3 regions of the Arthrobacter sp. GmRoot5-12 genome follow, and region 3 is predicted to be linked to each of the others. Evidence: predicted binding sites of a transcription regulator. Region 3 holds the regulator's gene; each other region holds the start of a gene.
What was found. Region 3 encodes LexA, which represses DNA repair genes until DNA is damaged. Its sites were predicted from a motif close to TCGAACANNTGTTCGA; they were not measured.

Region 1: the regulator LexA is predicted to act here: its motif matches at 4,005-4,020, upstream of AC6JAM_RS08050 (LexA family protein).
Region 2: the regulator LexA is predicted to act here: its motif matches at 4,493-4,508, upstream of AC6JAM_RS09140 (shikimate dehydrogenase).

What each region holds. Positions count from the first base shown of each region.
Region 1 is NZ_AP046056.1:1,761,926-1,771,661, forward strand. Features, by position in the region: gene AC6JAM_RS08020 (EAL domain-containing protein) at 2-1,063, shown strand; gene AC6JAM_RS08025 (DUF6480 family protein) at 1,141-1,377, opposite strand; gene AC6JAM_RS08030 (hypothetical protein) at 1,512-1,826, shown strand; gene AC6JAM_RS08035 (glycerophosphodiester phosphodiesterase family protein) at 1,823-2,647, opposite strand; gene AC6JAM_RS08040 (hypothetical protein) at 2,690-2,953, opposite strand; gene AC6JAM_RS08045 (Cof-type HAD-IIB family hydrolase) at 3,064-3,882, opposite strand; gene AC6JAM_RS08050 (LexA family protein) at 4,035-4,466, shown strand; gene AC6JAM_RS08055 (Y-family DNA polymerase) at 4,491-5,789, shown strand; gene AC6JAM_RS08060 (ABC transporter substrate-binding protein) at 5,958-7,136, shown strand; gene AC6JAM_RS08065 (carbohydrate kinase family protein) at 7,215-8,162, opposite strand; gene AC6JAM_RS08070 (alpha/beta hydrolase) at 8,204-9,001, opposite strand; gene AC6JAM_RS08075 (cyclodeaminase/cyclohydrolase family protein) at 9,141-9,736, shown strand, end outside.
Region 2 is NZ_AP046056.1:1,990,652-2,000,387, forward strand. Features, by position in the region: gene AC6JAM_RS09120 (AEC family transporter) at 1-772, shown strand, start outside; gene AC6JAM_RS09125 (ATP-dependent DNA ligase) at 835-1,923, shown strand; gene AC6JAM_RS09130 (MFS transporter) at 2,034-3,353, opposite strand; gene AC6JAM_RS09135 (IclR family transcriptional regulator) at 3,588-4,454, shown strand; gene AC6JAM_RS09140 (shikimate dehydrogenase) at 4,602-5,483, shown strand; gene AC6JAM_RS09145 (bifunctional sugar phosphate isomerase/epimerase/4-hydroxyphenylpyruvate dioxygenase family protein) at 5,483-7,354, shown strand; gene pcaH (protocatechuate 3,4-dioxygenase subunit beta) at 7,411-8,283, shown strand; gene pcaG (protocatechuate 3,4-dioxygenase subunit alpha) at 8,288-8,845, shown strand; gene AC6JAM_RS09160 (lyase family protein) at 8,842-9,736, shown strand, end outside.
Region 3 is NZ_AP046056.1:255,339-265,074, reverse strand. Features, by position in the region: gene hflX (GTPase HflX) at 1-226, shown strand, start outside; gene AC6JAM_RS01190 (ATP-dependent DNA helicase) at 219-2,279, shown strand; gene lexA (transcriptional repressor LexA) at 2,358-3,092, opposite strand; gene AC6JAM_RS01180 (LysM peptidoglycan-binding domain-containing protein) at 3,446-3,847, shown strand; gene AC6JAM_RS01175 (histidinol-phosphate transaminase) at 3,956-5,074, shown strand; gene hisB (imidazoleglycerol-phosphate dehydratase HisB) at 5,136-5,762, shown strand; gene hisH (imidazole glycerol phosphate synthase subunit HisH) at 5,759-6,520, shown strand; gene AC6JAM_RS01160 (CG2302 family histidine operon protein) at 6,521-6,679, shown strand; gene priA (bifunctional 1-(5-phosphoribosyl)-5-((5-phosphoribosylamino)methylideneamino)imidazole-4-carboxamide isomerase/phosphoribosylanthranilate isomerase PriA) at 6,776-7,522, shown strand; gene AC6JAM_RS01150 (SseB family protein) at 7,542-8,426, shown strand; gene AC6JAM_RS01145 (MFS transporter) at 8,484-9,736, shown strand, end outside.

The DNA of each region.
Region 1 (9,736 bases), 1.5 Mb from region 3:
AATGTCGGTTCGGGTACAGGCATGGGGAATTATCGCTGCCGTGCTGGCGGATACGGATCCTGCGGGAGCCGCTGTCCGGCAACGGCTGAGCAGGAGCCTCGACGAGAATCCAGGCGTGCCGGAACGCGCTTTGCTGGAGTATCTCCTGGAGACCCGGCGCAGCGATGCCAACACCGTGGAAACACTGGAAGCGGCCAGGGACATGCGCCTCACAGCGCCCACCCTGCCGCCGCAGTTCGCTGAGCAGCTGGACGCCATCCGCAGCATCTCACGGATCAGCGCCCTGCTCGAGAACCAAATGCTGATGACCGCATTCCAGCCCATTTACGGCCTGGAAGGAAAAACCGTGGTCGGCGCGGAAGCCCTCTCGCGCTTCGTCAGCGATGACGGTGCCGCTGCAGAACTGTGGTTCGCCGAGGCCGCGGCCGTGGGCCTGGGCGCAAACCTGGAGTTCTCGGCTTTGGGATCCGCCGCGGCGGCAGCCCGCGACCTGCCGGACAACCTTTATGTGTCCCTCAATATTTCGCCCACCTCCTGCATGGACCCGCGGCTGCCGGAACTGTTCGACCATATTGAACTCCCCATCGACCGCATAGTGCTCGAATTGACCGAGGACATTCCGGAAGAGGAATATCTGCAGTTCATTTCCGCGATCAATCCACTGCGGGAAAAGGGCCTGCGGATTGCCGTCGATGACACCCACACCGGGGCCGGCGCCCTCAGCCGCATGATCCACCTGCGTCCAGACTTCCTCAAGGTGGGACGCAACGTGATTGGCGACGTCGACAAGGACGGCCTCCAGCGGGCACTGTCGGCCTGCCTGGTGGACTTCACCGACCAGATCGGCACCATCCTGGTGGCTGAGGGGATCGAAACGGTGGGCGAACTCAAGGTCCTCACCGAACTTGGCATCAGCGCCGGCCAGGGTTACCTGCTGGGGCGGCCGTCAGTGCGGCCCCAGGATTGGGCCAACTGGAACACGCGGCTGGACGTGGACGGCCTGGAGCGCCATTTGGCGGGACCAGGGGAGTCGCGGGGCCGCCATGGCAAAGAGACTTCCTGACACACACCACGCTCACACCTAAGGCGAGCAGCGCGGCGCATGGCATGACGCCAGGCGCCGCGCCTGCCATTTGACCGCTATTCGGAGTGGCCCTGGTCCCGGCTCATCTGGTCCTCTGCCGGCGGCGTCTCTCCCGGGGGCACTCCCCCGCCCGGTTCCAGCCCGGTGACATTGCCCTCCGCCGGGTCGGGGTTTGGCGAACCGGCCGCCTCCCTGCTGCGCTGCTCCGCCAGGTGCGGCTGGGCGGCGCCAACGTCTTCCTTCCCCGGGCGGTCGGGGTTCGCGGGGTCATTCTCCGGATGGTAAGTGCTCATGCTGGTCTTCCTTCCTCTCCGGCTGCGGTCCGATTCCCCAGCACTGGACTAATTGTAAGCATGCTGATAATTCTGGAGGAGTAGGGCCGGTATGCCGCTGGGCGCCGGCACGCAATGTCGGAAGGAGCAGTCAGATGGGAATCGGCGACAGCATCGGCAAGGCAGCAGAAAACGCCATGGAGGACCTGGCCGGAACATCCAAGCCGACGGAGAAGATGGATGTGCCCGACCCCACGAACCCCAATGACGACGTGGAAGTCCACTCGTCCCTGAGTGAAGGTTCAAATGCCATGGAGGCGGAGAAGCAGAAGGCGCCCGGCCTCAAGACAGGGGCTGCCCCGGCACCGGTCTCCAACCGTCCCCTGGGCGGTGACACCGACGAAACTGACCCTGGCCAGGCGGACCGCGACGGCCTTACCGGCGACGCCACCGCGCCGTCCGGAGGCTAGGAACCCGGCGCAGGCGGGTGGCCCTGCGGCCACTCCCCGCGCTCCATGAGCACTTCGCGAAGCAGGTCCGCGCGGTCCGTGACGATGCCGTCCGCGCCCAGGTCGAGGAGGCGGTGCATTTCCGCGGCATCGTTGATGGTCCAGACGTGCACCGCCAGGCCAAGGGCGTGGGCGCGGCGGATGAACCCGGCGGTGACCACAGGGATCCGTCCATAGCGGACGGGGACCTGCAGCGCATGGACGTCCCTGAGCACCCGGCGCATGAGCCGGTGGAACACCGGGCGTGGAAGCACGGGGCCCAGCAGGGTGAAGAGGGCATTGGAGGACACGCCGGCGGAGGAGGCAACCGGCCGGCTGAGCAGTTTCAGCACCGCCCGCCGTCGACGGTCCGAAAAACTGGTGACCAGCACCCGCTGGTGCACTTGGTGCCGCTCGATGGCGGCGGCCGTGCTGTGGACGGAGCCCCAGTCCTTGACGTCCAGGTTCAGCCGGGCGTGTGGCAGCTGGGTCACCAATTCATCGAACGTGGGGATGGGCTCGCGGCCGTTGATCCTGGCCTTGGCGACGTCCGCGGCCGGCAGGTCCGCCACGCGGCCGCTGCCGTCGGTCAGGCGGTCCAGGGCTTCATCGTGGAAGAGCAGCAGCACGCCGTCGGCCGTGGTGTGCACGTCCGTTTCCAGGTACCGGAAGCCCAGTTCGACGCCGGAGCGGAACGCGGCCATCGAGTTTTCCAGCCCCTCAGCCGAGAACCCGCGGTGGGCCATGGCGATGGGTAGCTGCCGCCCGGCGTCGTCCTTGTGCTCGAAAAAGGGCAGGGTCACAATGTGAGCGTACCCGAGCCGCGCGGGGTTGGGGCCGGCGGGTCAGTCAGCGCAGTCGGTTTCCCCGCATGGCACAATGTCCACCCCGTCGCCGCAGTGCAGGAGCGTCCGGCCGCGGCCCCCGTCCAGGTGGACCCAGACTGCCGTGTGGTCGGCGGTGATGGTGTCCACCACGCCGCCCGCCTCAAAACCGGGAGAAAGCAGGACGCGGACCCGGTCGCCCTGGCGCAGCTGCTTCCAGTGCGGAGCCGGGGTTGCTGGCCGGTGCGGCCCATCGGCCATGTGCTGTTTGACGTTCCTTGCCATGGTTGCCCCCTATGAGCCGGCGTAAGTAGTGCCCGCTTTCCATGGTTCACGCTAGGGGGCGAAGGTAAACGCCAGGTGAGCGGCAGCTGTGAATACGGGGGCTGCTGCGGTCAGGAAAACTGGACGCCCAGGGAGGCGAGCCGCGCCTCCAAAACCTGGGCCACGCCGTCGTCGTCAAAATGCGGTGCCTGCTGCCCCGCCGCGCGGATGGCCTCCGGATGGCCGCTGGCCATGGCATAGCCGTGACCCGCCCACCGGAGCATCTCGATGTCATTGGGCATGTCGCCGAAGGCCACCACATCCGCGGCGTCAATGCCCAGCCCCGAAGCGTACTCGGCCAGGGTAACGGCCTTGTTGACCCCCGGCAGGGAGAGTTCCAGCATGGCAACGCCGGGCGAGGAGTGGGTCGTCGCGGCCAGGTGCTCGACGGCGGGTGCCACCTCGGCGAGGAAATCATCGGGTGTGCCGTCGCGGACGATGGCAAGGAATTTGACCACCGAATCGTCACTGGTGAGCGTGTCCTTCAGCGGGGCCGGGGTGAATTCGGCCAGCAGCTCGCTGGATTCATTTTCGATGAAGCCCGGTTCCAGATGGAATCCGGTGAGCGTTTCCGCTGCGAACAGGGCCGCGGGGCGGAGCGCCTTGATGATGCCGCGGACCTCCAGGACGGTGTGGATCGCCAGGGTGCGGGCGGAGACCAGGCGGTCCGCCTCCAGGTCCCAGACCACGGCACCGTTGGAGCAGATCACCCGTCCCGTGTGGCCCAGCTGCTCCTCGAGGGGGTGCAGCCAGCGCGGCGGACGGCCCGTGACAAACACGAGCTCGACGCCGGCATCGCGGCAGGCGTGGAAGGCGCGGATGGTGCGGGGGCTGATTTTTCCGTCGTGCCCAAGGATCGTTCCGTCAATATCGCTTGCTACCAGCCGCATGATGCCAGTCTACGTGGGGGTTTGTGCACCGTCGCCGCCGGGGCGGCCGCTTCGGGTCCGCGGGCTGTCCAGGGACGGCCGGGGTGGTGCCGTTGTCAGCCTCCGGGTCTACACTGAAACTATCGAACATATATTCGAATAAAAGGTGTGTTGTGGGCGTTATTATCGGTCCCCGCGTGATAGATGCGGGCGCCTCGTTGTTCTCGGTGCTGATCTCCCCCGTGGCGGTGGCGGCAGGGTTTCCGTCTCCTGCGCAGGACTACTTTGACGGGCGGATCGACTTGAACGCGCACCTCATCAAGGACATCACCAGCACCTTCGTGGTCCGGGTCACCGGGGACTCCATGGAGGGCGCCGGCATCAGCGACGGTGACGAACTGATCGTGAACCGGGCACTGGAGCCGAAGGACGGGTGTGTGGTGATTGCGGTGCTGGACGGGGAGCTGACGGTTAAGCGCCTCCGCATCACCGGCACCGGCGTGGTGCTGCAGGCGGAGAACCCCAAATATCCGGATATCCACGTCCCCGCCCTGTCCGAGCTGACCATCTGGGGTGTCGCCACCAGGTGCCTGCACCATGTCTGAGATATTCCACGTTTGAGGAGCAGCATGCCTAAGCCGGTGCTCATGCGGCGGATGCCGCAGATCGCCCACGTGGATGTCAACTGCTTCTACGCCTCCGCGGAGCGCGCCTTCGACCCCTCCCTGGAGGGCCGCCCGCTGGTGGTGCTGTCCAACAATGACGGCTGCGCGGTGACGCGCTCCCCCGAGGCGAAGGCCCTGGGCATCGCCACCGGCGAGCCCTGGTTCAAGCTCGCGCCGCGGGCCAAGGAGTGGGGCCTGGTGGCGAAGTCCAGCAACTATGAGCTCTACGGGGACATCAGCTCCCGGGTGATGGAGCTGCTGGGCAGGTACTCGGCGTGGCTGGAGGTTTACAGCATCGACGAAGCGTTCCTGGGCGTGAAGGGAAAACCCGACGAGCTGCTGGCCCTGGGCCGCAGGATGAAAGAGGCCGTGCGGCGGCACGTGGGGGTGCCGGTCTGCGTGGGCATCGCCCCCACCAAGACCCTGGCAAAGCTCTGCAACAAGTGGGCCAAGAACAACGCCGCTTTTGGCGGGGTCTGCCTCTGGGAGTCGGTCCCGGCCGACGTTCGCGAGGCCCTCATGGGCCGGTTGCCGGTGGACGAGGTGTGGGGCATTGCCGGGCGGCTGATGAAGCGGCTCAACGTGTTGGGCATCTTCACCGTGCTGGACCTGGTCCGGGCGGATCCGGTGGCGATCAGGGACAAGTTTTCGGTGGTGCTGATGCGCACCGTCCTGGAACTGCGCGGCACCCCGTGCATTCCCATGGAGGAGGAGCGCGTCGGCCGCGACCAGCTGATATTTTCCCGTTCCTTCGCCACTCCCGTGACCACCGCCGCCGGCCTGCGCGAGGTTCTGAGCATCTACGGGCAGCAGGCGAGCGCCAGGCTGTCCAAGCACGGACTGCAGGCGAAAGTGCTGACGGCCTTCGCTGCCACGTCCCCCTTCAGGGATTACGAACAGGCCTACCCTTCGGTCTGCGTCTCCTTGCCCATGCCCACCGCGGACCCACTCCTGCTCACCAAAGCCGCCCACGCGCTGCTGCCCAATATCCGGGATGGACTGAAATATGCCAAAGCGGGCCTGATGCTCACCGACCTGCGGCCCACGGGAAACCAGCCCCCGCTCGAACTGTTCGAGAACCGGCACGAGGAACGCGGCATCGGGCCATTGCTTGAGGATGTGAGCCGCCGGTTTGGACGGGGGTCCATCGGGCTGGGGCATGCGGGCATCAAGTCGGGCCTGGACTGGACCATGAAGCGGGACATGCGTTCGCCCCGTTACACCACGCACTGGGACGAGCTCCCCCTGGTGAAGGCCGCGTAGGGGCACCAGGAGGGCCGAATCAAGACGCTCCGCGACGATTTTTAACGCCCTGCTACGCCGCATTGAGGCTTCGCGTCTCCCCGTGAACCACTGCGACACGAATGATTGTGGGGCCGCCGGGCGCTCCGTAATCTCGTCTCAGCATCAGCCCCAGCAAAGGATTTCCCCATGGCAAACCCGCAGGACAAGAGTCCGCAAAACCAGCAAGCATCCACCCGCATCGTCGCCGGCGGGTCAGCCAAGCCCCAGCGCCCGCTCGGCCTCAAAATCGGCATCGCGGCAGCCGCGCTGGCCCTGATCGGCGGGGGTGCCGCCGTCGCCTCCGCCGTCAACAACGGCACCGCTGCACCGGCAGCCGACGTGGCGCCCGCCGGCAACCCGGCGGCCGAGCTGAAGCTTGGCTACTTCGGCAACGTCACCCACGCCCCCGCCCTGGTAGGGGTCAGCAAGGGCTTCATCGCCGATGAACTGGGCAGCACCAAGCTCAGCACCCAGGTGTTCAACGCCGGCCCCGCAGCCATCGAAGCGCTGAACGCCGGCGCCATCGACGCCACCTACATCGGCCCGAACCCGGCCATCAACTCCTTCGTGAAGAGCCAGGGCGAATCCGTCAACATCATCGCCGGTGCCGCGGCCGGCGGCGCACAGCTGGTGGTCAAGCCGGAAATCGGCTCCGCTGCAGACCTGAAGGGCAGGACGCTCGCGTCGCCGCAGCTCGGCGGCACGCAGGACGTCGCCCTCCGGGCCTGGCTTGCCACCCAGGGCTACAAGACCAACGTGGACGGCAGCGGGGACGTGGCCATCAATCCCACCGAGAACGCCCAGACCCTAAAGCTGTTCCAGGACGGCAAGCTCGACGGCGCGTGGTTGCCTGAACCGTGGGCGTCACGGCTGGTGCTGACGGCCGGAGCGAAGGTCCTGGTCGATGAAAAGGACCTGTGGGATGGCACACTGTCCGGCAAGCCGGGCGAGTTCCCCACCACCATCCTGATCGTGAACCGGAAGTTCGCCGCCGACCACCCGGACACCGTCAAGGCGCTCCTGAAGGGGCATGTGAAGTCGGTCGAGTGGCTGAACGCGGCACCGGCCAACGAAAAGGCAACTGCCATCAACGCCGCGCTCAAGGAAGCCGCCGGGGCCGAACTGAAGGCCGACGTCATCGACCGTTCACTGAAGAACATCGTCTTCACCGTGGACCCGCTCGCCGGAACCTACCAGAAGCTCCTGGCCGACGGCGTGACTGCCGGCACCACCAAGCAGGCGGACATCAACGGCATCTTCGATCTGCGGGCCCTCAACAGCGTCTCGGACGGGAAGACCTCGGCAGCGGGGCTTGGCAAGGAGTAGGCCCTCCCTCCATCGGTTGCTCCGCAGGTGTCCTTTTGAGTCCTCAGAGCGGCACTTGCGGAGCAGCCGATTCGACTCCTAACCCTCTTCGCCAGTTCCCAGCCGGTCCATCTCAGCCCGCGTCGGCGGGTTGGCGCCGGGCCGCGACACCGTGACAGCCGCTGCACGGGCAGCATGCGCAAGGAGTTCGGCCAGCCCTTCGGCGGGCAGGTCGCGCAGCGCCCCGCGGTTCTGCGCGCCGTCCAGGTCCCGGTCCACCAGGCCGGACAGCAGCGCCGCCATGAAGGAATCCCCAGCCCCCACGGTGTCCGCCACGTCAACTTTCGGTGCGGGAACGGACGCTTCGCCGGCGCGGCACACTCCCCACGGCCCATCCGCGCCCCGGGTCACCACCACAAGCGCCGGCCCCTCCGAGCCTCCCAGGGCCAGCCACTTCCGCGCCGAGTCCAGGACGTCCTGCCCCGGATAAAGCCATTCCAGGTCCTCGTCGGAGGCCTTGACCACGTCCGCCAGGGTGACGAACTTCTCCGCCTGCCGCCGCGCGAAGTCCACGTCGGTGATGATGCTGGGCCGGCAGTTGGGATCGAAACTGATGGTGGCCGAGGGGTGGGCGTACTCGACGGCGGCCAGGACTTCGGTGGCACCAGGCATCAGCATCGTGGCTATCGAACCCGTGTGCAGCAGCGTGGTGCCCTGCAGCATGAAGCCGAGCCGGTCCGCGAGGCCCGGGAGCTCCCAGGTGAGGTCGAACGTGTAGGTGGCGGCGCCGTCGTCGTCAATCAACGCGGTGGCCACGCTGGTGGGCAACTCATCCGGCGGTACCGGCAGCATGACGGAACTGGCGCGCAGGTGGGCAGCCACCGAATCGCCGTACGCGTCCCGGCCGTAGCGGCCGATGAACTGCACCGGATGGTCCAGCCGGGCCAGGCCCACGGCAACGTTCAGCGGGCTGCCGCCCACATGGGCCTCAATTCCGGAGGCGCGCTGGACAACGTCAACAAGGCCTTCGCCGATCACTGTGAGCATGGTCATACTCTGCCAGAAAGCGGACCGGTCAGCAGGTCGTGTCAGCGGAGCAGCCGGCCCACCAGTTCCCGGCACGTGAGATACGCCTCCGCCGTGACGTCGATCAGGGCGAAGTGGTCCCCCGGCACCCTGACCAGCTGTGCCGGCACGGGTCCGGCCTGGCTGGCCTCAACATAGGTGGTGGACATGCTGAGGGGGACGTCGTCGTCCCCCAGCGCGTGGACGGCATAGACGGGAATGTCCAGCGGCAGCGCGGCCATGGGGTCGGCCATGCGGTGGCGTCCGGGAAATTCCGACGACGGCCCGGCCAGCAGGTTTGCCACCGCACCATCGCTGAGGCTGAGCCGCTCGGCCCCGCCCAGGTTGAGGACCCCCGACTGGCTCACCACCCCGGTGAAACGGACGCCGTCGGTGCTGTTTTCCACCTGGCTGCCCTCTGCGGGTCCGAGCCCGTCCAGCCTGTTCCTGCCTGCCGCCCACACCGCCAGGTGCCCGCCGGCGGAATGGCCCAGCGCCACTACTCTGCCCAGGTCCAGCGCGTGCGGTGCTGCCAGGTCGGCCAGCTTGTCGATGCCGGCCAGGATGTCCTGGAAGGTGCCCGGCCAGCCGCCGCCGTTGCCGGCACGCCGGTACTCGAGGTTCCAGGCCGCCATGCCGTGTTCCGCCAGGTCCTTGGCCAGCGGCTCCCCCAGTTCGGCCCCGTAAGTGGAGCGCCAGTACCCGCCGTGGATGACCACCACCACGCCCCGGTGCCTCCCGCCAACCGGAAGATCGGGAAGGAAGAGTTCGCCCCACTGGCTGGGGTCGTCGCCGTAGTCATGGCGGTAGCGTCGCGTCACACTGGCCCACTTTAGCGGCCCGGATCGCCGGAAGAGCCCCGTGTTTCCGCGGCCAGGCCCATCAAAACTGGGCCAGAAGCGCGCGGTGCCGCCGTGCCCTGCCGTTTAGCCCCTCACTTTTCTGGGCACGGTCCCTGGCATGGAGGAACCTGCAGTGACCACCCAAGGGTCAACGGTGGAAGATTGGACGCGCGCGCTGGCGGAATCCACGGGCTCACCCGGCGGAGGGGCGGGGACAGGGCTGATGCTCGCCGTCGCCGCCTCGCTGACGTCCATGGTGGCCGGCTACAGCGGGGACGACGGCGGGGAGCCGGCCCGGATACGCGCCCGGGCGCACGCACTGCGCCAGGAAGCCCTGCGGCTGGCAGATGACGACGCGTCCGCTTCCAAGGCGTTCGGCGCCGCCTTCCGGCTGGACCCGGGCCCGGAGCGGGACGAGGCGATCCGTTCCGCGTCGCTGGAAGCCGCGGCGTCCTCCGCCCTCTTGGGCGAACGGGCCATCGGGGCCATCGACGACCTGGGCTGGCTGGCAACCAACGGCAACCGGTCGCTGGTGGCGGATGTCGTGGTCGCGTTTGGTGCCCTTCGGGCTGCCGTTGCCGGGGCACGCACCAACGTCAGCTTTGACCTCGGGTCCCTGCGGTCCGCCGGTGCAACCCTGGACCAGGTCCGCGAACAGCATCCGGACCTGTGGGCCGCCGTCGAGAAACTCAACGGAGCCATGGAGCGCATCGA
Region 2 (9,736 bases), 1.7 Mb from region 3:
GGTGCTGAAATCGGACCTCTCCGTGGTCCTCTCCGCATACGTTCCGCTCGCCATGATCACGGCGGCGATCACGGCCCTCCTGTATGTGGCCGCCAGCCGGATCTGGTTTCCGCGGCCGCTCGCGGAGACGGCCGTGGGCGCGATGGCGGGCTCCTACGTCAACGCCAACAACATCGGCATCCCCATCACGCTGTATGCCCTGGGGGACGCCACTCCCGTAGCTCCGGTCCTGCTGGTCCAGCTGCTCCTGTTCGCCCCGCTGGTCCTGACCCTGCTGGACCTCTCCGAGGCCGGCCGGTTTTCGCCCCGGCTCATGCTGACGCAGCCCTTCCGGAACCCCATGATCATCGCCTCGCTCCTGGGCGTGGTCCTGGCCGCGTTCCATGTGCAGCTTCCGGCTCCGGTGATGGCTCCACTGACGCTCCTGGGCGGTGCTGCAGTGCCGGTGGTGCTCCTGGCCTTCGGGATGTCGCTGCACGGAACAAAGATGCTTCGAAGCGGCGGCCACACGGCCGAAATCCTCACTGCCACGGCACTCAAGTCCGCGGTGATGCCGGCGGTGGCGTTCGTCGTCGGCCGCTTCCTCTTCAACCTGGACCACCACATGCTGCTGGGCGTAGTGCTCATGGCGGCGCTTCCCTCGGCCCAGAACGTGTTCCTGTTCGCCAGCAAGTACGGGAGGGGGGTGGCGGTGGCGCGGGAAACCATCCTGCTCTCCACCGCCGCCGCGGCGCCGGTGCTGGTGCTGGTGGTTTGGCTGCTGGCAGGCTGAAAACCACTCCGCCGCCGCGCCGCCCTACCGTGCAGGGCGCTGGCCGGGCAAGAATGGGCACTATGGAACTTCCCGTGATGCCGCCCGTCCCGCCCATGCTCGCCAAGGCCGTCAGCGGCATTGACGGCATTCCAGGAAGCGCGGACCTCAGCTACGAGCCAAAATGGGACGGCTTCAGGTCCATCATCTTCCGCGACGGTGATGACCTGGAGATCGGCAGCCGCAACGAGAAGCCCATGACCCGCTACTTCCCGGAGCTCGTTGCGGCACTGAAGGAAAACCTGCCGCCGCGCTGCGTGGTGGACGGCGAGATCATCCTTATCGGTGCGTCCGGCGACCGGCTGGATTTCGACACCCTGCAGCAGCGCATCCACCCCGCGGCCAGCCGGGTGAAGCTGCTGGCCCAACAAACCCCGGCGAGCTTCGTGGCGTTCGACCTGCTGGCGCTGGACGACGACGACTACACCGGCAGGCCTTTTTCTGAGCGGCGGGCCGCGCTGGAGAAGGCGCTCGCGGCCAGCAGCGCCCCGGTCCATCTCACAGCTGCCACCACGGACAAAGCCACGGCCGCGCAGTGGTTCGAACAGTTCGAGGGCGCCGGGCTGGACGGCATCGTGGCCAAGCGGCTGGACGGCCGGTACGAGCCGGACAAGCGGGTGATGTTCAAGGTCAAGCACGAGCGCACGGCCGACTGCGTGGTGGCAGGATACCGCCTCCACAAGAGCGGTCCCGATGCTATCGGGTCCCTCCTGCTGGGCCTCTACAAGGACGACGGCGGCCTGGCGAGCGTGGGCGTGATCGGCGCCTTCCCCATGAAGCGCCGCAAGGAACTGTTCGAAGAACTCCAGCCGCTGGTGACCGGCTTCGAGGGCCACCCGTGGGCGTGGGGCAAGCAGGAAGAAGGGGAACGGACGCCGCGGAACGCCGAAGGCAGCAGGTGGAGCGCCGGGAAGGACCTGTCCTTCGTCCCACTGCGGCCCGAACTGGTGGTGGAGGTCCGCTACGACCACATGGAGGGCGACAGGTTCCGCCACACGGCCCAGTTCAACCGCTGGCGCCCGGACCGGGACCCGGAGTCCTGCACCTATGAGCAATTGGAGGAACCGGTCAATTTTGACCTGGCCTCGGTGCTGGAGACCGGGCGGGGGTAAGTGCCCTGCGGGACGCTTCCGAAGCAGCCCATCTTTCACGAAGGAAAGCCCGCCATTTGGGGGAATGGCGGGCTTTCCGGCTCTAAACCGGGCTGGTGTGACGTCGGCGCCTACTTCACGCCCAGCAGGTTGGTGGGGGTCCGGAAGGACTCCTTGGCCGTGAGTGCCGAGACGGCGGCGATGGCGCAGATGATGGCGGTGAAGATGCTGATCTGGACCCAGCCGCCCGCCTGGATGCCGCCCATCGCAGCCACAATGGCCGGGGCGAAGCCAGCCATCAGGAACCCGAGCTGGGTGCCGATGGCCAGGCCGGAGAAGCGGACCTTGGTGCTGAACATCTCGGCGTAGAAGGACGGCCACACGGCGTTGGAGGCGGCGTAGCCGAAGGAGAAGAAGCCGATGGCTGCAACGAACATCAACGGGATGCTGTGGGATTCCAGGCTGAGCAGGAACAGCGGGGTGAGGATTGCGCTGGCCACGGCGCCGTAAATGAAGACGGGCTTGCGGCCGATCCTGTCCGCGAGCTTCCCGAAGAGCGGCTGGGTGCCCAGGGCCACCAGGTTGGCCCCCACGACGAGCCACAGGGTGGTGGTGCCGTCCACTCCGGCCACGGTCTTGGCGTAGCTGATGGCCAGGGTGCCGAAGACGGTGGAGACGGCGGCAATGAAGGCGCAGGCGACAACACGCAGGACGTCGCGCCAGTGGCCCTTGAGGAGGTCGGCCACCGGGAGCTTGGAGATCTGGGCGTTCTTCTGCGCTTCCTCGAAGGCCGGCGGCTCGTGCAGCGTGCGGCGGATGAAGAAGGCAACCATGACCACGACGGCGCTGAGCCAGAACGGGACGCGCCAGCCGATGCCGTACTTGATCTCATCCGGCAGGGCCAGGACGGGGATGAAGACCAGGGCGGCGAGGATCTGGCCGCCCTGGGTACCGGTGAGGGTCCAGGACGTAAAGAAGGAACGCTGGTTGTCCGGAGCGTGCTCCAGGGTCATGGACGAGGCGCCGGCCTGCTCACCGGCGGCGGAGAGGCCCTGGCACAGGCGGGCCAGCACCAGCAGGACCGGGGCCCACCAGCCGACCGTGTGGAAGTCGGGGAGGCAGCCGATCACGAACGTCGACGCGCCCATGAGCAGCAGGGTAAACATCAGGACCTTCCGGCGGCCCACCCGGTCGCCGAAGTGGCCCAGGATGATGGCGCCCACGGGACGTGCCACGTAGGCGAAGCCGAAGGTGGCGAAGGACATGATGGCAGCGTTGGTGTCTGCATCGGGGAAGAAGACCTTGGGGAAGATCAGCGCCGCAGCGGATCCGAAGATGAAGAAGTCGTAGTATTCGACGGCGCTGCCCAGGAAGCTGGCGAGGGCTGCTTTCCTGGGCGTCCCGGCACGGGTGAGGGCACCCGCCCCGGCGGACGGAAGTGTCTGGCTCATGGTGTTCCTTTGGTGTGACGACATTGTCGCGGATGGATCTGGAGGTCGCAGCCGCCGCTGCCTTGGTGCGGGCGGGGCGCGATGCGGCTGGAGTCCGGAAGAAGACCCGGCGTCAGTAGCCACATGGTGGGAGCTACTTGTGCGATATAGAAACTATGACTGTGAGGGCAGTCACCTGTCAAGAAAATAATCACCATCTAGAAATAGCTCTCACATTGTGGCAACATGATTGCCATGAGTGTGAACCAAACCACAGCGGCCAATGAAGAATCCGCTGCTGCCCCTGCCGCCACGGAGCCCGTGAACGCCATGCCCCCGGAGGCGAAGGTTGGCGCGCGTCCTGCGGAACGCACGGACATGGTGGGCAAGGCCCTGGGCCTGCTTGTCCTCCTGGGGGACGAACCCCGCGGTGCCAGCGCCGCGGAAATTTCCCGCCGCGCGGAACTGCCGTTCAGCACAACCTACCGGCTGCTCGGATCCCTGACCCGTGACGGCTTTGTTGACTACGAGCCGGACGGCCGCCGCTACCACCTGGGCCTGCGCATCTTCCAGCTGGGCCAGCGGGTCTCCAACCACCACGGTTTCGCGGGCACTGCCATGCCCATCCTGCGCCGGGTGACCGAGCAGACCGGGGAAGCCACCATCCTCAGCGTCCGGGACGGCCTGCACCACCTCACCGTCAGCAAGGTGGACGGGCCGCAGATCTTCCGCGTCACCAGCGATCCGGGCCACCTGGGCTCCTTGTCCACCACTGCCGTCGGCAAGGCCCTGGTGGCATTCGCCGAGGATGCGGAACGGGAGCGGCTGCTCGCGGAACTCCCGCTCGAGGCGCTCACCGCCCGCTCCATCACCGACCGGGACGCGTTCCGGGCGGAAATCGAGGAGGTGCGCCGCCGCGGCTACGCGGTCATGGATGAGGAGAACGAGGCCGGCATGCGTGCCGTGGCGGTGCCCCTGCTCAACAGCCAGGGCCACGCCTTTGCCTCCCTGGCGACGGCCGTTCCGGTCTTCCGCCTGAGCCTCGAGGAGCTGGAGGCCCACGTCCCCGTCCTGGTCGATGCGGCAGCCGAGTTGGCTGCACGCCTTCCGCAGCGCGGCTAAGGCGCCTGTGCCGTTACTCAAAATATTTGGTTCGTATCTCGAACAGTAGTGCGAGAAGTGAACAAATGCTGTACTGTAATCCCTATCACCGGCGCAGCCCATCCCCGCATGGACACTGCCGGTGCCGTTACCAAAGGAGCTGCACGGATGAGTATTCGAACTGAGTCCTACCTCGTGGGACTGGTTGGAGACGGTGTCACGCCGTCGCTCACGCCGCCCATGCACGAACGGGAAGGTGACGTGCAGGGCCTGCGTTACCTCTACCGCCCCATCGACCTCCTGGAGCTGGGCCTGGCGGGCGAGTCCGTCGGCAGCATCCTGCAGAGCGCCCGGACGCTGGGCTTCAATGGGTTGAACATCACCCATCCCTGCAAGCAGCTGGTCCTGGAGTACCTTGACGAAATCTCCCCGGACGCCCGCCGCCTGGGCGCCGTCAACACCGTGGTGATCCGGGACGGCCGCTTCATCGGCTACAACACCGACTTCTCCGGCTTCGCCGCGGCACTGGCTTCCGGCCTCCCCGGGGCGTCGCTGGACCGCGTGGTCCAGCTCGGTGCCGGCGGTGCCGGATCTGCCGTCGCCTACGCCCTGCTGACCGCCGGCGTCAGGACCCTGCACCTGGTGGACGTGGACCCGGGACGCGCGGCAGCCCGGGCCGCCGAGCTCCAGGGCTTCTTCCCGGACAGCACCGTCACGGCAGGTACGACGGCGGAGCTGCCGCAGCTGATGCGCGTGGCCGACGGCCTGGTTCACTGCACCCCCGTGGGGATGGCCGCCCACCCCGGCGTGCCGCTGGACCTGGACCTGCTGGAGTCCCGGCACTGGGTGGCGGATATCGTCTACCGCCCCATCGACACGGAACTGGTCCGCGGCGCCCGGGCCAAGGGCTGCGACGTCCTGGACGGCGGCCGGATGGCCGTGGGCCAGGCCGCGGACGCGTTCCGGATCTTCACCGGCCTGGACGCGGACCCGGACCGCATGCGCGCCCACTTCCTGGAGCTCGTGGCAGCGGAAGAGGTGGCTGCCTGATGCGCACCGGAATCGCCACCGTCTGCCTGTCCGGAACCCTCAAAGAGAAGATGCAGGCCTGCGCCATCGCAGGATTCGACGGCATCGAGATCTTCGAGCAGGACCTGGTGACGTCCCCGCTGAGTCCCGAGGACGTCCGCAAGCTGGCCGCCGACCTGGGCCTTGGCCTGGATCTTTACCAGCCCTTCCGGGATTTCGACGGCGTCAGCCCGGACCTGCTGAAGGCCAACCTCCGCCGGGCCGAGGCCAAGTTCCGGCTCATGGCCCGCCTGGGCATGGACACCATCCTGGTCTGCTCCAACGTTGCCACCGCCACCATCGACGACGACGGCCTCCGCGCCGAGCAGCTGGCACAGCTTGCCAACCTGGCCGGCGACCACGGCGTCAAGGTGGCCTATGAAGCGCTGGCGTGGGGCAAGTACGTCAACGACTACGAGCATGCCTACCGGCTGGTGGAGATGGTTGACCATCCCAATCTGGGCACCTGCCTGGACTCCTTCCACATCCTCTCGCGGGACTGGGAAACCGCCCACATTGAGGCATTCAACCCGGAGAAGATCTTCTTCGTCCAGGTTGCGGACGCCCCCAAGCTCTCCATGGATGTGCTGTCCTGGAGCCGGCACTACCGGGTGTTCCCGGGCGAGGGCCAGTTTGAGCTGGCCAAGTTCATGGGCCACGTGGTCCGGGCCGGGTACACCGGACCCGTCTCGCTGGAAGTCTTCAATGACGTTTTCCGCCAGTCGGACGTGGAGCGGACGGCCGTGGATGCCATGCGGTCGCTCATCTGGCTTGAAGAACAGAGCGCCAAATGGCTGGCCGGTACCGAAGCCGCACCAGGCAACGGAGCAGCGCTCCGCCGTCGTTACCCCATGGAACTTGCCACCCTGCCCAAGGTGAACGAACCCGCGGGCTTCAACTTTGCCGAGGTCAAGGCGGACGACACCGCGCAGCTGGAGAAACTCCTGGGCCAGCTGGGCTTCGCCTTCGAGGGCAGGCACCGCACCAAGGACGTCCAGCTGTGGACCATGGGCCAGGCCCGGGTGATCATCAACGAACAGGCGGCCCGGCATGCCGAGCCGGCCATTGCCGCACTGGGGTTCGACGTCGATTCCCCCGTGATTGCCTCGGCGCGCGCCCAGCAGCTCAAGGCCCCCGTGGTGGCCCGCAAGGTGCAGGCGGACGAGGAAGTCTTCCAGGGCATCTCCGCGCCCGATTCCACCGAGATCTTTCTCTGCCAGGGCAGCCCGGACGGCACGGCGGCGTGGACCCACGAGTTCGGGGAGGGGCTGGAGCACCCGTCCGCCGGAGCCAGTGCCGTGATCGACCACGTCAATCTTGCCCAGCCGTGGCAGCACTTCGACGAAGCTGTCCTCTTCTACACCAGCGCCCTGGCCCTGGAGCCGCAGCCGTTCGCGGAGGTGCCAAGTCCCAGCGGGCTGGTGCGCTCGCAGGTCATGCAGACCTCCGACGGCGCGGTGCGGCTGGTGCTCAACCTTGCCCCCATCCAGCAGGCACGGAGCGAGGTCCGCAAGACCTACCAGGAGCACATCGCCTTTGCCGTGGACGACCTCGTGGCCACAGCCCGGGCAGCCCGGGAACGGGGCCTGGAATTCCTGCAGATCCCGGCCAACTACTACGAGGACCTGGACGCCCGGTTCGACCTGGAGCCTGGGTTCCTGGCCACCCTGCAGGAGCTGAACCTGCTGTTCGACCGCGACGCCGACGGCGAATTCCTGCACTTCTACACCGCCACCGTGGGCAGCGTGTTCTTCGAAATGGTGGAACGCCGCGGCGGTTACGACGGCTACGGCGCCCCCAATGCTCCGGTGCGCCACGCCGTCCAGTACGACTCGCTGCACCGCACGCCTTAGACCGCACCACACAACCCCGGACGCAAGAAACCGAACAGATCAGAAAGGAGCCAGCCATGCCGGAAGACATCACCGCCGAGCTGGAGTCGGAGGAACTCGTGCCCCCGGCCGAACCGAAGGCTGCCCACCAGCCCCTGGACAAGGCCATCGAGTCACAGGCGGACCTCAGCGCAGAGATCAACGCCATCGGCGAGGCCTACCAGCGGGCATTGAAGGACGGCGCCCAGCCGGAAACCCAGCCGCGGCTGGACTACCCGCCGTACCGCAGCAGCATCCTGCGCCACCCCACCAAGAGCCTGCACCACGCGGATCCGGAGACCATCGAGCTGTACTCGCCGGCGTTCGGGCACCAGGACGTGCACGCCCTGGAGTCCGACCTGACCATCCAGCACAACGGCGAACCGCTGGGCGAGCGGATTATCGTCGCCGGCAAGGTCCTGGACGGCGACGGCCGCCCGGTGGCAGGCCAGCTGGTGGAAATCTGGCAGGCCAACTCGTCCGGCCGCTACATCCACAAGCGCGACCAGCACCCCGCCCCGATCGACCCCAACTTCACCGGCATCGGCCGCTGCATCACCGGCCCGGACGGCTCCTACCGGTTCATCACCATCAAGCCCGGCGCCTACCCCTGGAAGAACCACCTGAACGCGTGGCGACCCGCCCACATCCACTTTTCGCTGTTCGGCACGGAGTTCACCCAGCGCATCATCACCCAGATGTACTTCCCGGGCGACCAGCTCTTCCCGCTGGACCCCATCTACCAGACCATCGTGGACCAGGACGCCCGCGACCGCCTGGTGGCCACCTACGACCACAGCCTCACCGAGCCCGAGTGGGCCCTGGGCTACAACTGGGACATCGTCCTGACCGGGCCCAAGCGGACCTGGACCGAAAACGAGGCGCTCGGCGCAGAAGGTGACGAGGAGTAGGAAAATGAGCACCAAACTTGTTCCCACCCCGGGCCAGACCGTTGGCCCCTTCTATGGCTATGCGCTTCCGTTCGAGAAGGACAACGAGCTGCTGCCTCCCGGCTTCCCGGGCTCCATCCGCCTGCAGGGCACCGTCTACGACGGCGCCGGCCACACCATCCCGGACGCCATCCTGGAAATCTGGCAGCCGGACGCCGACGGCAGGGTTGTCCAGCGCACCGGCTCCCTGGTCCGCGACGGCTACACCTTCACCGGGTGGGGCCGCGGCGCCGTGGGCAACTCCGGCGTTTTCACGTTCACCACGGTCAACCCCGGCCCCACCAAACCGGGCGCGGCGCCGTTCATCTCCGTGGCGCTCTTTGCCCGCGGCCTGACCAACCGGCTGTTCACCCGCATCTACCTGCCTGAGGACGCCGAGGCGCTGGCCAACGACCCCCTGCTCAGCTCGCTGGATCCGGAGCGCCGCAAGACGCTCATCGCCCGCCGCGACCCTGACGGCGGCCTCACCTGGGACATCCGCCTCCAGGGTGAGGGCGAGACGGTCTTCCTGGACTTCCAGTGACCAACGCCGCCCCGGGAGATCTGCGCGCCTTCGCGGAAGAGGCCGACGCCGGCCTGCTCAGTCCCGTATCAGCGTCACCGTTGGTGGCGGCGCTGACGGGGGACCGGGCAGTGCTGGCGGCGATCCTCGCCGTCGAATCGGGCTGGGCAGCCGTGCTGCAACGGGCCGGCCTGGCACCTGCCGGTTCTGCCGCCGTCGTGGCTTCCGCTGCCGAGGCAGGGCGATACGACCTCGCCGACATCGCGCTGCGTGCCCAGGGCGGCGGCAACCCGGTCATTCCGCTGCTGGCGGACCTCCGGAAGAAGGTGGCCGCGCTGGACAGCGCCGGGATCGGTGCCGGGAAGGCCGTGCATACCTCCCTGACCAGCCAGGACGTGCTGGACACCGCCCTCATGCTGGTGGCCCGCAACACCGTCCACGCCGTGCTGGCCGACCTCAAAGGCACCGCCGCGGCGCTGGCCGCCCTGGCGGGGCAACATGCGCAGACGCTGTGCGTGGGCCGGAGCCTGACGCAGCATTCGCTTCCCTATACCTTCGGGCTCCGGGCCGCGCAGTGGTTCCAGGGCGTGGCCGCCGCGGGCCGGCAGCTGCAAGGCCTGGAGTTCCCGGTCCAGTTCGGCGGGGCTGCGGGAACGCTCGCCGCCGGAACCGTGCTGACCGACGGATCCACTGCCACCCCGTTTACCCTGGCCGATGCCCTGGCCGCCCAGCTGGGCCTGGCCCCCGCGGCGGCTCCCTGGCACACCAACCGGCTGGCCATCACGTCCCTTGGGCATGGGCTGGCTTCGGTTTTGGATGCGTTCGGAAAGATCGCCGCGGACGTCCTGTTCCTGAGCAGGCCCGAGGTGGCCGAGCTTGCCGAGCCACGCGCTCCCGGGCGCGGGGTTTCCT
Region 3 (9,736 bases):
TGAGGGCATCCCGGAACTGCTGAAGGCCATCAGCGAAGCCATTCCCCGGCCTTCGGTCAAGATGGAACTCCTCATCCCGTATGACCGCGGAGACCTGGTCAGCAAGCTCCATGAGTCCGACGCTGAAATCCTCAGCGTTGACCACGTTGAGGCAGGTACCAGGGCTGCGGTGAAGGTCCGCGAGGGCCTGGCGTCCGAACTGGAACCATTCATCGTCAATGAGTGACCCCGCCGCCGGCGAAACCGCGCAGACGGCCGGCGAGCAGTTCGTCATCGAACTGCTCGACCGCGCCGTCGCCGGCATGGGCGGACAAAGCCGCACCGGACAACACGAGATGGCCCGGCAGGTGGCCCGGGCCATCAAAACCGGCAACCACCTGCTGGTCCAGGCGGGCACGGGCACGGGCAAGTCGCTGGCCTACCTGGTGCCGCTCATCGCCCACGCCCTGGAGAGCAACAAGCCCGCTCTGGTGTCCACGGCCACGCTGGCCCTGCAAACCCAGATTGTTGGCAGGGACCTGCCGCGGCTGCTGAAGAACATCACCCCGGCCCTGGAACGGCCGGTCAAGGTTGCCTTGGTGAAAGGCCGGTCAAACTATGTCTGCCGGCACAAACTGGAAGGCGGGTTCCCCTCCGAGGAGCCTTCCGAGGGTCAGCTTTTCTCCTTGGGCGAAGACACCAGCGTCCCGCACTTTGCCGCCTCCGTGGGCGGACCCTCGTCCCAGCTTGGCAAGGAGGTGGTGCGGCTCCGCGAGTGGGCGGAGAAGACGGCCACCGGCGACCGGGATGAGCTCCTGCCTGGTGTGACGGACCGTGCCTGGCGCCAGGTCTCCGTCACTTCCATGGAGTGCCTGGGGGCCCAAAAGTGCCCCATGGCCGCCGAGTGCTTCAGCGAGCTGGCCCGGCAGGACGCAGCCGAGGCAGATGTGGTGGTGACGAATCACGCCATGCTGGCCGTCAGCGCCTTCGAAGGACTTGCAGTCCTGCCCGAGTACGACGTCGTGGTGGTGGATGAAGCGCACGAGTTGCAGGACCGGGTCACCGGAGCCGTGTCCGGTCAGCTGTCGGTGGCCATGGTCCACGCTGCCGCTTCCGGCGCCCGCAAACATACCGCCATCACGGTGGACGCGCTGAACGCCGCAGCCGCAAACCTTGAACTGGCCCTCGCCGGTGCGCCCAGCGGCCTGCTTCCCAACGGGCTGAACGACGAACAGCTGGACTGCATGGACCAGTTGCGGGAGGCGTGCCGGGCCGCGTTGTCCGATTCCAAGGGGGACAGCAACGCCACGGCCGACGGCGGCCGGCAGCTGGCCCGGTCCCGCCTCATGCTCATCCTGGAATTGTGTGAGCGGCTTATTGCTGCCCGTGAAAACCGCGAGGTCGTGTGGTTTTCCCGGGCCGGCACGTTCGATCCCGGCCAGGGATATTCCCAGCCCGATGACAATGCCCCGGTGCTGGTCAACATCGCGCCGCTGTCCGTGGCAGGCAGGCTCCGGGAAGGACTCTTCGCCGGGCACACCGTCGTGCTGACGTCCGCAACCCTCGCCATTGGCTCGGCATTTGAACCCGCGGCCGGGGGACTGGGCCTTATCGGCGACGGCGCACCCAGCTGGACGGGTGTGGATGTCGGCTCGCCCTTCGACTACCCGAAACAGGGCATCCTCTACGTGGCCGGCCACCTGCCAAAGCCGGGCCGCGGCGTTTCGCCGGAGGCGCTGGAGGAACTGGAAGCGCTCATCAAAGCGTCCGGCGGGGGTGCCCTCTGCCTGTTTTCATCCCGACGGGCTGCCGAAGAGGCTGCCGACGCCCTGCGGCCGAAGCTCGATGTGACTGTCCTCTGCCAGGGCGAGTCGACCATGACCGCTTTGGTGAAGCAGTTCGCCGACGAACCGGACACCTGCCTCTTCGGGACTATGTCCCTGTGGCAGGGGGTTGACGTTCCGGGAGGCTCCTGCCGCCTGGTGGTGATCGACCGCATCCCGTTCCCCAGGCCGGATGATCCGCTGATGACCGCGCGTTCGCGTGCCGTGGCCCAGGCCGGCGGAAACGGCTTCATGTCCGTCTCGGCCACGCATGCCGCCATCAGGCTGGCCCAGGGTGCCGGCCGCCTGATCCGGTCCACGGGAGACAAGGGAGTGGTGGCCGTTCTGGATTCCCGGCTGGCAACAGAGCGCTACGCCGGATTCCTCCGCGGCGCCCTGCCGCCGTTCTGGGCTACCACGGACCGCAGCAAGGCGCTGGCGGCATTGGCCAGGCTGGGCGCGGACGCGGCCACGTAGGGCCCGGCAGGCGAACGACGCCAGCGGGGGCAGCCGCCGTGCAATTTCCGGCAGGCCGTCCCTTCGCGGGAGACGCGGTCAGAGGGAACGCAGGACCGAGACAACCTTGCCCATGATGGTGGCATGGTCGCCCAGAATGGGTTCGTACTGCGTGTTTTGGGGCAGCAGCCAGGTGTGGCCGTCGCGCTGGCGGAATGTCTTGACGGTTGCCTCGTCATCCAGCAGGGCAGCAACGATGTCCCCGTTGGCTGCGTCCGCCTGGCGCCGCACCACCACCCAGTCACCGTCACAGATGGCGGCATCCACCATGGAGTCGCCGGCCACCCTAAGCATGAAGAGCTCGCCCTGGCCGACCAGCTGGCGGGGGAGCGGCATGACATCCTCCACGAGCTGCTCAGCGAGGATGGGACCGCCGGCAGCGATCCGGCCAACCAGCGGAACCATGGCCGTATCCAGCGCGGTGGGCAGCTCCGTTACCGTGGCACCGCCGCCCGTGGCCTGCGGCGCGGGGGAGGCGCCGGCGGCATTGCTTCCGCTGTCCAGCGTGAGGGGCATCAGCACCTCCATGGCCCGCGGCCGTTTGGGGTCGCGCCGCAGGTAACCCAGCTTCTCCAGCTGCGAGAGCTGGTGGGTCACGCTGGACAGGCTGGCCAGGCCAACCGTGTCGCCGATCTCCCGCATGGAGGGCGGGTAGCCGTTGTCATTGACCGAGCGCTGGATGGTCTCGAGGATCTTCTTCTGCCGGGGGGTCAAGCCCTTGGCGGTCTTCCTGGGTTGCGGGGCGGTCCTGCCCCCGGCGGCTGCTGCTGCCATATTCGCCAATGCCTTTCGCTTGCCGCCGGATCTTCCGTTGCGGCCTGTTCCACAGCGCCGCCGGAAGGACTCCCACTGTCATTGTCAGACCCTGCTGTTCAACTTCAGTGGTGGTTGTTCTTTGGTTCAAAGCTAGGCCAGCCACATTGCTTTTTCAAACATTTGTTCTAGCGAGTCTCGACATTGTTCGTTGATAGGTGCTAAAACTTAACAAGCAAAGTTCGAACATGTGTTCTAGCCAGCGATTGCCCCGTTCGAAAACATGGCCGGAGAAGCTCCGGACATGGTGTGAACGGCAGGGCGGCAGCGGGCGGACACCCGGGCAGCACGGCAGGTCCAGGAGGGCTTAGTTCATGTCAGCTTTATCTCTTCACCAGGTTTCACCTACGCACCGCGTTTCCCTGCAGACCCGGAAGCCCTCGCAGCGCCGGACGCCGTCAGCAGCGCCCCTGCGGCTGACCCGCCGGGGGCGGATCGTCCTGATCGGAGTTCCGCTTGTGCTCCTCGCGGTACTCCTGCTGTCCCTGTCCGGACTTTTCAACGCACCGGCCAAGGCATCCGATTCAGCTGCGGATTTGGCCGTGACGCCGACGGTCACCGTGACGGTGCAGGCGGGCCAGTCGTTGTGGAGCATCGCAGGCGCTGTTGCTCCGGACCGCGATGCCCGGGACGTGGTGGCGGACATCGTCCAGCTCAACAACCTTCCGGCCGCCGCTGTGCTGCCGGGGCAGCAGCTGTTCGTCCCCACGCACTGAGCGGCACCTGGGGTTGGCCTTTGAGAAAGATGACCGGGACAGCAACGCCGGTGGCGAACAGAATCCGTCACATTTTCCGGTAGTTGCCGCGGCAACTAAACTGTTCAGGTGAACGACCAGCTAGAGCGTCTGAACCGACTTCCCCTCCGCAGCAATCTTCGCGGGCTGACCCCCTACGGGGCACCCCAACTGGACGTTCCCATTTTGCTGAACGTCAATGAGAACACCCATGGTGTTCCGGCGGACGTGCGCGCCGCCATCAGCGCGGCGGTCACGGAAGCAGCTGCAGGCCTCAACCGGTACCCGGACAGGGAATTCACCGACCTGCGGAAAGCTCTCGCGGAATACCTGGGGCACGGGCTCGACGAATCAAACCTCTGGGCAGCCAACGGCTCCAACGAGGTCCTGCAGCAGATCCTCCAGGCCTTCGGCGGCCCCGGCCGCACCGCCCTGGGCTTTCCACCCACGTACTCCATGTACCCTCTGCTCGCCAGCGGAACCGACACCCAATACATCACGGGAGTGCGCTCGGAAGGCTACGACCTGAGCGCCGAATCCGCCGCCCGGCAGGTCGAGGAGCTGCGGCCCAACATCGTCTTCCTCTGCTCGCCCAACAACCCCACGGGGACCGGCCTGGGGCTTGACGTTGTGGAGGCTGTCTATGACGCCGGCGAGGACAGCCAGACCGTGGTGATCGTCGACGAGGCCTACCACGAGTTCGCGCATGACGGCACGCCCAGCGCCCTGACCCTGCTGCCCGGCCGGGAGCGGCTGATAGTTTCCCGCACCATGAGCAAGGCCTTCGCGCTCGCCGGCGCCCGCCTCGGCTACATGGCCGCGGCCCCGGAGGTCACCGATGCCCTGCGGCTGGTGCGCCTTCCGTACCACCTGTCCGCGATTACCCAGGCAACCGCACTGGCCGCGCTCCAACACCGCGAGGCACTGATGGCCGATGTCCAGGACATCAAGGCGCAGCGGGACCGCATTGTGGCCGAACTGACCAGGATGGGCCTCAAGCCTGCCGCCTCGGACTCCAACTACGTGTTCTTCGGGGGCCTGGAAAATCCGCACCAGGTATGGCAGGAGCTGCTGGACGCCGGAGTGCTCATCCGCGACGTGGGCATCCCCGGCCACCTTCGGGTCACCGCAGGCACTGAGGCGGAAACCACAGCCTTCCTTACCTCCCTGGAACGCATCCTTGCGGGCCAGGCCGCGCTTCCCGCCTAGACTTGATACTGCGGCGCTGGGCGCCTTGAACTACTTCTTCTCCCACAAAGGATCCTTCACCATGAGTCCCACCGGATCGAATACGGCTGCGGCCCGGACCGCCCGCATGGAGCGTGCCACCAGCGAGTCCTCCGTGCTCGTGGAGATCAACCTCGATGGAACCGGCGTATCGGACATCGATACCTCCGTGCCGTTCTACGACCACATGCTCACGGCCCTGTGCAAGCACTCCCTGATCGACATGACGGTCAAGGCCACGGGTGACACCCACATCGACGTCCACCACACTGTTGAGGACGTGGCCATCACCTTCGGCGAGGTCCTGCGGACCGCCCTCGGGAACAAGGCGGGGATCCGCCGGTTCGGTGAGGCCACCGTTCCGCTGGACGAAGCGCTTGCGAACGCTGTGGTGGACGTGTCCGGACGCCCGTACCTGGTGCACGGGGGCGAGCCGGCCGGGCAGGAGTACCATCTGATCGGCGGCCACTTCACCGGTTCCCTGACCCGCCACGTCTTCGAAGCCATCACACTGCACGCCGGCATCTGCCTGCACATGAACGTGCTGGCCGGACGGGACCCGCACCACATCGTCGAGGCACAGTTCAAAGCCTTCGCCCGCGCCCTCCGCGCCGCCGTCGAACCCGATCCCCGGGTTGAAGGCATCCCCTCCACCAAGGGGGCGCTGTGAGCGGCCAGGTCCTCAAAGACGGCGCGATCATCGACCCGTCAGCATCAGGCAAGCTGCCTTCACCTGAGGGCAAACCCACGGTCACCGTGCTCGATTACGGTTCCGGGAACGTCAGGTCCGCAGTCCGGGCACTGGAACGTGCCGGCGCGGAAGTAATCCTGAGCGCCAAGCCCGAGGATGTACTGAACGCGGACGGCCTGGTGGTTCCGGGCGTAGGTGCGTTCGAGACCGTCATGCGCGAACTCAAGGCCGTGGACGGCATCAGGTTGATCGGCAGGCGGGTGGCAGGCGGACGCCCCGTGCTTGGAATCTGCGTGGGCCTCCAGGTCCTTTTTGAAGCCGGAGTGGAACACGGCACCGAAGCCGAAGGCATTGGCGAATGGCCCGGCAAGGTAGAGGCCCTCCCCGCGGAGGTGGTTCCGCACATGGGCTGGAACACGGTCAAGGTGCCGGAAGGCTCCAAACTCTTTGCCGGGGTCGAAAACGAACGCTTCTACTTCGTGCACTCATACGGCGTGCAGGAATGGAACTTCGACGTCATCCAGCCACGGATGGCGCCGCCCCTGGTCACCTGGTCCGAACACGGCGGCCCCTTCATCGCCGCCGTCGAGAACGGCCCCCTCTGCGCCACCCAGTTCCACCCCGAAAAGTCCGGCGACGCCGGTGCGCGGCTCCTGCGCAACTGGGTGGAAGGCCTGCGGAAACCGGCCGGCGGTCAATCCGCTGCAGCACCGGCGGACGCCGGCAGTGACGCCTAGATGTGGTCGGTACTCCTGATGGGCCTCGCCGGCATCCTCATCGGTGGCGGCATCTCATTCCGGCAGCAGCGCAAGCCACTCTGGACACAGGTGGCGTTCTACGTCCTGGCCGCCATGTCACTGGTGGCGGCCTACCTGCTGACCCTGCCGGCAAACTGACCACAGCCCACAGCGCGAGGGCCGCCAACTTCACCCCAACAGCATCGCGGACCCAGCGCCCTGCTTTCCGCACCGAAATCGACACCGAGGATGAGTATGACCACCGCACATGACCTGCCGGTACTTGAACTGCTGCCAGCCGTCGACGTCGTAAACGGCCAGGCCGTCCGGCTGGTCCAGGGCGAGGCGGGCAGTGAAACCAGCTACGGCACCCCCCTTGAAGCTGCGCTGAACTGGCAGCAGCAAGGCGCCGAATGGGTGCACCTGGTGGACCTGGACGCCGCCTTCGGCCGCGGCTCCAACGCAGACCTGCTCCGGGAAGTCGTGGGTCGGCTGGACATCAAGGTGGAGCTCTCCGGTGGCCTCCGCGACGACGAAACACTGGAAGCCGCCCTTGACCTGGGCGTGGCCCGGGTCAACCTGGGAACGGCTGCACTGGAGAACCCGGAGTGGACCCGCCGGGCCATCGAACGCTTTGGCGACAAAATCGCCGTGGGCCTCGACGTCCGCGGAACAACCCTCGCCGGCCGCGGCTGGACCAAGGAAGGCGGGGACCTGTGGGAGGTCCTTGGCCGTCTCGAAGAGGCCGGCTGCTCCCGCTACGTCGTGACCGACGTGACCAAGGACGGCACTCTGCAGGGCCCCAACGTCGAACTCCTCCGCCAGATGGTGGAAAAGACCGGCAAGCCGGTTGTGGCTTCCGGCGGCATCTCCAGCCTGGACGACCTGAAGGTCCTCCGGTCCCTGGTCCCGCTGGGCGTGGAAGGCGCGATTGTGGGCAAGGCCCTGTACGCCGGAGCCTTCACGCTGCCCGAAGCCCTCGACGTCGCCGGCCGGCGCTGACCCGGCGGACATCGACCCCATGCCTAACGTCGAGGAGCCAGGGCGGCAGCCAGCACGCCAGCTGCCCGGACATATCGCGGCAGCCCTGTCCGGCGCTGGTGGCGCCACGGATTCGGCGGGCCAGCCATGGGCAGGACGCAGCCTGGCCGGTGACGACGGCAGGATCCACAACTTCGAGGACGACGACGGAACGGCCGACGCCGGTTACCTCGCCGCCCTGGACGCGCTCCGGCAAGGGGCAGGCGATGAAGCGGGCGTCGTGGCCGCCCTGGCAACGGCCCGGGTCTTCATTCCGATTGTGGCGCAGCTGGCTGAAGAGTCGGAAACAGCCCACGGACTGCACGCTGACAAGCAGGCGGACATGGCGCTGGTAACGCTGAAGGCGGCCGACGGCAGGACTGCCCTCCCCGCCTTCACCTCGGCCGCCGCGCTGGCCGCCTGGCATCCAGAGGCCCGGCCCGTCGCCGTGTACGCCGCGCGGGCTGCCCTCTCGGCAGTCGCCGAAGGCGCCGAGCTCCTGGTCCTGGACCCGGGCGCCGACGTGACGTTCGTGGTGCGCCGTCCGGGGGTCTGGGCACTGGCAAAGCAGCACGACTGGACCCCCTCCTACAACGACCCCCAGCTGGCCGATGAAATGGCGCGCGCAGCCTCCGGGTTCGCCGCCATCCGCAGCATTGGGCTTATGCCGGGCAGGGGAGTGGCTTCCAGTGCTGCCGATGGCGCAGTAGTCCCTGGCGGCGGTGCCGGGCCGGAACTTCAGGTGGTGCTGTACCTTGAGGACGGCCTGGACGCCGCCGGTGTCCAGAAACTGGTGGCCAACCTCCAGGCGGAGTGGTCGCGGAATGTATTGTTTGGGGAGCGCGTCGACTCCTTGGAAATCAAACTGAGGCGCGCTCCCGACTAGACGCAGCCGGATGGGTGATCCCCGCCAGTGCTGCGGCATACCCTGAAGGACCGTTTCGTGAATTTCGCTCTCTACCGGGAGTTGCTCGCCGTCCGGCCAATCCGGCGGCTGCTGCTGGTTGGCATGATCGCCCGCATCCCGCACTCAGCGGCCGGGGTGCTCCTGACCCTGCACATCGTCCTCACCCTTGGCCAGGGCTATGCCGCGGCCGGCGCCGCCGCAGCAGTCATGACCATCGGTATTGCCCTGGGCGCCCCGTGGCGCGGCAGGCGCGTTGACACCGTGGGGTTGCGGACCGCACTCATCCCGTCCGTGATCTCGGAGACGCTGATCTGGTCTGTGGTGCCGCACGTGTCCTACCAGTGGCTCCTCCCACTGGTCTTCGTGGGCGGCCTGCTCACGCTGCCAATTTTCAGCGTGGTCCGGCAGTCCCTGGGCGTCCTGGCGGAGGGCGACCAGCGCCGCACCGCGTTCGCCCTGGACGCCATCACCACCGAAATGGTATTCATGATCGGGCCGGCCGCCGGCGCCGTGGTGGCCACCAGTGGATTCACCGTTGCCGGGTTGACCGTGGTGGGCGTGGCCACGTCCCTGGCAGGGCTGTCCCTCATGTGGTTCAACCCGCCCACCCGCAGCCCGGCGCAAACCGCCGAATGCGCCGGGGATGAGCAACATGCCGCGGAAGCCGCCGTGGTCGCCACCGCTCCGGCCCACGTCCAGGAAGCCGCCGCGGAACTGTCACCGGCCGGGACGGCCGGCCGTGCGGCAGAGGGACTGCGCGGAAGGCTGGCGGGCGGCTTCGCGTGGTTCACCGCAACGGTCGCGGCACTCTTTGCCGTTGCCGCCGGCGCCGGCATGGTCCTGAGCGGCACCGACGTTGGCATCGTTGCGGCGCTGGAAACCGGAGGCCGCCAGAGCGAGATCGGCATCGTGTTCGTCTTCTGGTGCGCCGCCTCGGTGGTGGGCGGACTCATCTACGGCGCCATGCACCGGCCCATCCCGCCTGTCATCCTGCTGCTGGGAATGGCGGCGCTGACGCTGCCCATGGCCTTCGCCCACGACACCTGGACGCTGGCACTGGTTTCCATCCTGCCCGGCATGCTCTGCGCTCCCGTCCTCTCCGCAGCCTCCGAAAAGGTCGCGGACCTGGTGTCGGAGGAACGGCGCGGGGAGGCGATGGGCTGGTACGGCTCAGCCCTGACCGCCGGTGTTGCCCTCGGCTCGCCGCTGGCCGGCATTTTCATCGACCTCATGGGACCGTCCGGGGGTTTTGTTTCGGTTGGCGCCGCCGGCGTCGTGCTGTGCCTGGT